Regions from separate parts of the Margalitia sp. FSL K6-0131 genome, predicted to be linked through region 2. Evidence: a T-box and tRNA genes for the amino acid it is inferred to sense, from the RefSeq annotation. Region 2 holds a T-box; the other holds one or more tRNA genes.
What was found. The T-box of region 2 lies ahead of serS (serine--tRNA ligase). A T-box ahead of a tRNA ligase gene usually reads a tRNA of that ligase, here a tRNA-Ser.
Positions count from the first base shown of each region.

Region 1: it encodes a tRNA-Ser, which carries the amino acid that the T-box ahead of serS (serine--tRNA ligase) is inferred to sense. The anticodon was not compared.

Region 1 covers NZ_JBBOZS010000001.1:574,915-579,348, reverse strand. The annotation lists gene NSQ59_RS02965 (cold-shock protein) at 186-386, shown strand; partial or broken gene NSQ59_RS02960 (DEAD/DEAH box helicase) at 804-2,262, opposite strand; tRNA gene NSQ59_RS02955 (tRNA-Ser) at 2,789-2,882, opposite strand; gene NSQ59_RS02950 (hypothetical protein) at 3,034-3,234, shown strand; gene nagE (N-acetylglucosamine-specific PTS transporter subunit IIBC) at 3,308-4,434, shown strand, end outside.
Region 2 covers NZ_JBBOZS010000001.1:18,919-23,352, forward strand. The annotation lists gene NSQ59_RS00080 (serine hydrolase) at 1-791, shown strand, start outside; gene pdxS (pyridoxal 5'-phosphate synthase lyase subunit PdxS) at 876-1,796, shown strand; gene pdxT (pyridoxal 5'-phosphate synthase glutaminase subunit PdxT) at 1,810-2,394, shown strand; T-box leader at 2,445-2,666, shown strand; gene serS (serine--tRNA ligase) at 2,716-3,996, shown strand; tRNA gene NSQ59_RS00100 (tRNA-Ser) at 4,189-4,281, shown strand.

The DNA of each region.
Region 1 (4,434 bases), 560 kb from region 2:
ATAATGATTAAAAGAAATCAACGAAGCCGCAAGAGTTTGCAAGCTTTTTCATTTTCTGTTATGATAAGTAGGAATTATTTTTGTTCGGTGTAAAGGATAGTATAAGTGTCGACTTTTCGTCTTGATGATCACTTTGGGCAAGGATAGTAACACATTGTGTGGTTACACACTAGGAGGCAACAAAAATGGAACAAGGTACAGTTAAATGGTTTAATGCAGAAAAAGGTTTTGGTTTTATCGAGCGTGCTAATGGAGGCGACGTATTCGTACACTTCTCAGCTATCCAAAGTGAAGGTTTCAAATCTTTAGACGAAGGTCAAAAAGTTACATTTGATGTTGAGCAAGGACCTCGTGGAGATCAAGCAGCTAACGTTCAAAAAGCTTAATCTAAATAAAATTATTCAAACAGGCCCTAATAGAGCCTGTTTTTTTATGTATTTCTAGATTATTCTTATATAAAAAAAACCTACTCAACAGTGAGTAGGAATCTAAAACAGGTACAGTAAAATGATTTTGAGCTTTAAAGGTTCACTACAGTATAACATATTGATTAACAATATACAGAGCTTTCATCCACCATTTAAAAATTAATTTGAAAGTAAGTATATTCCTATTGAGCTATCCTGCCCCTTTTGTGGCATAAGAAAAGAGCTTCCTAACACTTTTGGAAAGTGACCTTTAGTTTAGTTTGTACAATAGAAAAAAAGCATCCCTTATTAAAGGAATGCCCCCGCATCTGTCTCATTAGCTGCTTCTCTTCTCTATCCGGGCTGTTTCTAACATTGTATCCTTCTTATATTGTTTTATAATGCCTCTTTTTTTCGAGAGGACATGGAAGTTTTTTTACGTTTACCCTTGCTCCCCTTCTTCGCTAATTCCCTATTCCCTTTATTGTTTCTACTAGATTTCTCTTTTACCTTCTTTTTAGGCTTACTGGAATATCGCGGAGTCTCGGAAGTTAATTGAACAGGAACATCCCTCTGTTCCTTGGACATCAATTTTAAGGCAACTGAAACTAATGTAATTGAATCGTACTGATCGAGCAATTCGCTTGCTGCACGATTAAACTGTGTGTACTGCTCCTCTTCAACCAATTGGATCATCTTTTCTACTGCGGCTTGCTGTATAGACTCCCTTGCCTCAGCTATGGTCGGTATTGATTTGCGTTGAATGTTTCCTTTGGAGGCTTTTTCAATACTGCGGATTTGTCCGGTCTCCCTTGGTGTAGCAAATGTAATGGCTAACCCTGTTTTACCTGCTCTCCCTGTTCTACCGATTCGGTGAACATAACTTTCAGGGTCTTGAGGAATATCAAAATTGTAGACGTGAGTAACCCCTGATACATCAATTCCTCTTGCAGCAACATCGGTTGCCACTAAAATATCAATTTTTCCCTCACGAAATTTTTTCATCACAGCATCTCTCTGTCGCTGATTTAAATCTCCATGTAATCCATCAGCAAGATAACCTCTTTTATTTAATGCATCACTTAATTCATCAACACGTCGTTTAGTTCTTCCAAAAATAACTGCTAATTCTGGGTTATCAACATCTAGCAGACGGCAAAGCACTTCAAACTTATCCCGTTCATTAACCTCATAATAAATTTGCTTAACAGTTGGAGAGGTAACTTCCTTTGCTTTCATCTTTACTAACTCAGGATTGTGCATAAACCTTTCTGCAAGATTTTGAATAGGTTTGGGCATGGTCGCGGAGAACAGCATAGTTTGTTTTTCTTCAGGGGTCTCTTTGAGGATTCGTTCGATATCCTCCAGAAAGCCCATATCTAACATTTCATCAGCTTCATCTAAAACAACAACTGAGATACGGTTTAATTTTAGCGTTTTACGTTTAATGTGGTCTAAAAGTCTTCCGGGTGTTCCCGTAATGATGTGAGGTCCCATTTTTAATGCCTTAATTTGACGTTCTATCGACTGCCCTCCATAAATAGGAAGCGCAGTGATACCCATATATTTTGACAAACGATTAATCTCTTCTGAAACCTGGATAGCTAACTCTCTGGTCGGTGCAATTGCAATAGCTAGCTTGTACAAATTTTTTGCTTGTATCTATTTTTTCTAAAATCGGTATTGAAAAGGCAGCCGTCTTTCCTGTCCCTGTTTGTGCTTGACCAATAATGTCCCTCCCAGTCAAAGCTATAGGAATGGCTTTCTCTTGAATAGGAGATGCTTCTTCAAATCCCATATCCGTAATTGCTCTTTTTATAGGATCACTAATTCCCATTTCTTGAAATGTTGTCATACTCAATGCCCCCCTTTATGTGTTTACTATTTTTTATCTTGGACAAATCTCCTATATTGAATGCACATCTTTATGCGATCTTTACAACTTTTCATCCTCCCTCATTCAAAATAGGAATTTTCGTTAATGTATTCTTACCATTTGTATTTGTTTTACCGCTATATGTAATCTCTAGTTAGTAATTTGGCCTTAGATTTAAAAATAAAAAACGGACTCTAAAATAAGAACTTAGTATTGAGAAATCGATTTATTTTATTAAAATGCTCTTCCGTTGTAAAACTTTCTCATTCAACCTGCCCTTTTACTTCAATCAGAAATATCATCCCATGTTGAACTATTATGCATTTATATTATAAAAAAACTGATGATCTTATTTTGATCATCAGCTTTTTCCATTGTTAATTTCATTATATCTTTCTAAAATATTCAAGCATATAATTTCGCAAAGTATATTCAAGCATTAGCCTTCATTTTTCGAAAACTTATGGTTAAAGTCACAAAAATACAGCACTAACATTCCTATGTATGGCGGAGAAGGTGGGATTTGAACCCACGCGGGCAGGTCTACTACCCCTAACGCATTTCGAGTGCGCCCCCTTAAGCCTCTTGGGTACTCCTCCAAAAAAATGTTCCTCTTCTATTATACTAAATTCCTTTCTTTTTTCAATGCAAAGGATCTCCAGGCACCTTGATGAACTGCTATCTGACACAGAATAGAAGTTCCGCAAAACGGTTACCTTAAAGGTAAATTATTGCGGGAGGAAGAAGGCTTTGGAAACAATTGATTTTTTAACCTTTAAAGAAGATTGGACATACATCAAGAGGATGGTCATTAGCGTTGCTGCCCAATTGGAGGATAATCAAAGCTATGTAAGAGAAATGGCGATTGAAGATTTAGTGGAAATTATTCAGGAAATGGATAAACGTGAACCGAAAAAGGAAAAAGGGGAAACGAAAATATCTATTGATTAGGTGTTATCTGCTACAAAGTCAAAGTGTTTTTGGATTCACTGCTAAAAAGGACATGGCATAGGAGGGAATTTTCATGCTAGCATTTCTGCAAAAAATCGGTAAATCCTTGATGCTGCCTATCGCAGTCCTGCCTGCAGCTGGTTTATTATTGCGGCTGGGTCAACCAGACTTGCTAAATATTAAATTTATTGCTGAGGCTGGAAATGCCTTTTTCGGAAGCATGGCGATTGGACAAGATGCCGTCTTTAGTAATCTTGCCCTTTTATTTGCGATTGGCGTCGCCATTGGCTTTGCAAAAGATAATAATGGAGCTGCCGCATTAGCAGGCGCCATCGGTTATATGGTTTTAACCTTTACTACACACGCCATTAATCCAACGGTAAATATGGGAGTACTCGGCGGAATTATTTCCGGAATTGTCGCCGGTTTATTATACAACCGGTTCCATGATATTCATCTTCCAACCTGGCTTGCCTTTTTCGGAGGAAGGAGATTTATTCCGATTATTACAGCTTTAGCAGGAGTTATCTTAGGGATTCTATTCGGGTATATTTGGCCGTATGTACAAGATGGAATTGATGCATTAGCTCATTGGATTACAAGTGCCGGTGCCTTTGGCTACGCGGTCTACGGATTCTTAAACCGACTGCTTATTCCTTTAGGCTTGCATCATATTATTAATACTCTTGTCTGGTTTGATTTTGGAACCTTTAAGGATGCCGCCGGAAATGTGTATCATGGGGATATTACCCGCTTCCTGCATCATGATCCGACTGCCGGAAGGTTTACGACCGGTTTCTTCCCTATTATGATGTTTGGTTTGCCAGCCGCTTGTTTCGCAATGATGGCTACAGCCAAAACAGATCGGCGCAGAAAAACAGCAGGTTTACTGCTCGGTATGGCGTTAACCTCTTTTGTTACCGGGGTAACGGAACCAATTGAATTTGGATTCATGTTCGTGTCACCACTGCTTTACGTTATTCATGCTTTACTGACCGCTACATCATTTGCGGTGACGTATTTGCTTGGTATCCATGATTCTTTCAGCTTTTCTGCAAGTTTGATTGATTATATTTTGAACTATGGTATTGCTCAAAAACCGTTGCTATTGATTTTAGTTGGCTTAATTTATGGAGTTATCTATTTTATCATCTTCTATTTCGTCATCAAATGGCGCGATTTAAAAACACCTGGGCGCGA
Region 2 (4,434 bases):
ATATAATGTCAGCAAGAGCAACGGCAAAACTTGCCTACCACTTAGTAAATGACTATCCTGAAATGTTGAAAACATCAAGTATTCCAAAAATGGTGTTTCATGCAGGCTTTACTCCAGATGAAGATGTTAAAATGGAAAACTGGAATTGGATGCTGCCATCATTAGTCTATGGTTCAAAGGATAATGGTGTGGATGGTTTGAAAACAGGTACTACAGATTTTGCAGGCTATTGCTTTACGGGTACTGCTCAACGAAATGGAATGCGGGTTATTACGGTTGTATTAAATGCAACAAATGCAAAAGGTCAAGGCGGATACAGCGCACGATTTGATGAAACGAAAAAAATGATGGATTATGCGTTCAGTAATTTTTCCGTTAAAGAGGTTTATCCTAAAAACTATGAAATTAGTAAACATAAAACTCTTCCAGTGTTAAAAGGGAAAGAAAAAAATGTAAAGATTTCCACAAAAGAGCCTCTTCGTTTAGTTGTAAAAAATGGTGAGGATAAAGCTTTTAAACCTGTTTTAGTGTTAGATAAGAAAAAGCTCGACAAAGATGGCAATCTTTTAGCACCTGTGAAAAAGAACGAAGCAGTGGGAAAACTTGTAGCAGAATATAAAGGTTCAAAGGATTATGGATATTTATATGGCCAAAAATCTGCTAGTGTTTATGTTGTAACTGCAAATAATGTCGATAAGGCAAATTGGTTTGTTCTTATGATGAGAGGCGTGGGCCACTTTTTTGCTAATATTTGGGGCGGAATAACATCTACAGTTAAAGGTTGGTTCTAAAATTAATACTATACAAATAAAGCATTTTAAAGGCACCTTCTTGACAAGGTGTCTTTTTTGCTGTTTATTAATCTTAGGAACTTTATGGGAATTAAATATTTTCAGAAAAAAGGGGTAGTGTTCGTGAAAACAGGAACTGATAGAGTTAAGCGCGGCATGGCAGAAATGCAAAAAGGCGGGGTAATTATGGACGTTATAAATGCGGAACAAGCAAAAATTGCAGAAGATGCTGGAGCAGTTGCTGTTATGGCATTAGAACGCGTACCTTCAGATATACGAAAAGCTGGTGGTGTAGCAAGAATGGCTGATCCACGTATTGTGGAAGAAGTGATGAATGCTGTGACAATCCCTGTAATGGCTAAAGCAAGAATTGGCCATATTGTTGAGGCACGTGTTCTTGAGGCAATGGGAGTAGATTATATTGATGAAAGTGAAGTATTAACTCCAGCTGATGAAGAATACCATTTAAATAAAAAGGAATATACTGTTCCATTTGTTTGTGGCTGTCGTGATTTAGGGGAGGCAGCACGCCGAATCGGTGAAGGTGCTTCAATGCTGCGCACAAAAGGTGAACCAGGTACAGGAAATATTGTAGAAGCAGTTAGACATATACGAAAAGTAAATGCACAGGTAAGAAAAGTCATCAGCATGAATGAAGATGAATTAATGACTGAAGCCAAAATTCTAGGGGCGCCATACGAAGTATTGCTTGAAATTAAAAGGCATGGCGGTTTGCCAGTCGTTAACTTTGCTGCTGGTGGGGTTGCAACTCCAGCTGATGCAGCACTTATGATGCAATTAGGAGCAGATGGTGTTTTTGTTGGTTCGGGTATATTCAAATCAGAAAACCCTGCAAAATTTGCTAAAGCTATTGTAGAAGCAACAACACATTATCAAGACTATGAGCTTATTGCTCATATTTCCAAAAACCTAGGAACAGCAATGAAAGGAATTGAAATATCTTCATTATCACCAGAATCTCGTATGCAAGAACGAGGCTGGTAAGGAGTATCGTCTAATGGTTAAAATCGGTGTACTAGGCCTTCAAGGGGCTGTAAGAGAACATGTTAATGCAATAGAGAAATGTGGTGCTAATGCAGTTGTAGTAAAGCACAAGGAGCAATTAAATGAGCTGGATGGGTTGATTCTACCCGGTGGTGAGAGCACAACAATGAGGAAGCTCATAGATAAGTATGACTTTTTAGATGAGCTTAAGAACTTTGGAAAACAAGGTAAGCCGATGTTCGGCACTTGTGCTGGCTTAATATTACTGGCTAAATCGATTGTAGGATATGATCAACCGCATATTGGAGTGTTAGATGTAAAGGTTGAAAGAAATTCATTTGGTCGACAAAAGGAAAGCTTTGAAACTGATTTAGATATAGCTGGTGTAGCTGACCATTTTCCGGCAGTATTTATACGTGCGCCACATATCGTTGAAGCTGGCGAGAACGTTGAAGTACTTGCCAAACATAATGGAAGAATAGTAGCAGCTCGAGAAGGACAGTTTTTAGGCTGCTCCTTCCATCCGGAATTAACAGATGACAGCAGACTAACAGAATATTTTGTGGATATGGTCAAAAAATCAAAAGAAAATGCATAAAAGCAGTTGCATTTAGGTAAAAATTGTAGTAAATTATTTTTTAATATCAATTTAAAGCATTGACAGGAAATAGTAGCAAGTTATTCTTTTTTAGAGAGTCGGTGGCCGGTGTAAACCGATAAAGGAAATTTGCGAATCCATCCTTGAGCGAAGTACCGAATGTTTTTTAAACTAGTAAGTACTTTCGGGTAAAACCGTTATCGATTAAAGTGGAAAGCAAATCTAATTTGCTTTCAATCTGGGTGGCAACGCGGGTAACTCTCGTCCCTTTATAGGGGACGGGAGTTTTTTGTTTTTATTAAGAATAAGGAGGAAAATAGCATGCTTGATATTAAATATTTAAGAGCAAACTTCGATAAAGTAAAGGAAAAATTGCAGCATCGCGGGGAAGATTTGACCGACTTTGAAAAGTTTGAGGAATTGGATATAAAAAGACGGGAACTTATTGTTGTTACAGAAGATTTAAAAAGCAAACGCAATGAAGTAAGTCAAAAAATAGCGCAATTGAAAAGGGAAAAGCAAGATGCTGACAACTTGATCACCGAAATGCGTGAAGTTGGAGAAAAAATAAAACTATATGACGATGAATTGCGTCAGGTGGAAGAAACATTGGATCGCATCCTCATGTCTATTCCTAATATTCCTCATGAAAGTACTCCAATTGGAGAATCAGAAGATGATAATGTCGAAATCCGTAAATGGGGAGAGGTAAGAGAGTTTGATTTTGAAGCTAAGCCGCATTGGGATATTGCGACAAATTTAAGTATATTAGATTTTGAACGCGCAGCGAAAGTAACAGGAAGCCGTTTTGTATTTTACAAAGGGTTAGGTGCCAGGCTAGAACGGGCTTTATTTAACTTTATGTTAGACCTGCATGTAGAAGAGCATGGTTATGAAGAAGTATTACCGCCATATTTAGTGAATCGTGCAAGTATGACAGGTACTGGCCAGCTGCCTAAGTTCGAGGAAGATGCATTTTTAGTAGAGAGTGAAGATTACTTCTTAATCCCTACAGCAGAAGTACCGGTGACAAATTTACACCGAGATGAAATTTTAGACGGGGATCAGCTTCCTATCAATTATGCAGCATTTAGTGCATGTTTCCGTTCTGAGGCAGGTTCTGCAGGTCGTGATACTAGGGGACTCATTCGCCAACATCAATTTAACAAGGTAGAGCTGGTGAAGTTTGTGAAACCGGAAGATTCTTATGAGGAGCTTGAAAAATTAACAGGTCATGCAGAAAAAGTACTTCAATTACTTGGATTGCCATACCGTGTTTTAAGTATGTGTACAGCAGATTTAGGATTTACAGCTGCTAAAAAATACGATATCGAAGTATGGATCCCAAGCTATAATGCTTATCGCGAGATTTCTTCTTGCAGTAACTTTGAGGCATTTCAAGCACGCAGGGCAAATATTCGTTTCCGCCGCGAACTTAATGGGAAGCCAGAACATGTTCATACACTAAATGGTTCAGGCTTGGCAATCGGACGTACAGTCGCTGCTATTTTGGAGAACTACCAACAAGAAGATGGCAGTGTAATAATTCCAGAAGTGTTGCGTCCATATATGAGAAATGTGGATGTTATTAAAGCAAAATAAATTTATGTAATCTAAATGCCTTTATGCGTACATGTTTACTAGGTTTTCTCTCGATATAACTGTACACGTGTACGCATTAGGCAAAAGTTAATAATAAACACAAATATCAATCGGGAAAAAGAAGATAAAAAATAACTTATAAATAGTGTTGACAAGCTGTTTTTTGTTTGTTATATTATTACTTGTCGATACGGAGGAATACCCAAGTCCGGCTGAAGGGATCGGTCTTGAAAACCGACAGGCGGGTTAAACCGCGCGGGGGTTCGAATCCCTCTTCCTCCGCCATATTGAATAATAACACGCATAAAATATTGGAGATTTGAGATTCGTTACTTTTTGTAACGAATCTTTTGTTTTATAGAGGAAATAAAAGAAGCCGCTTTTTAGGCGACTTCTTTTAATATGATAAGGAAGTTTGTGATATAAAGGTGAAATTCG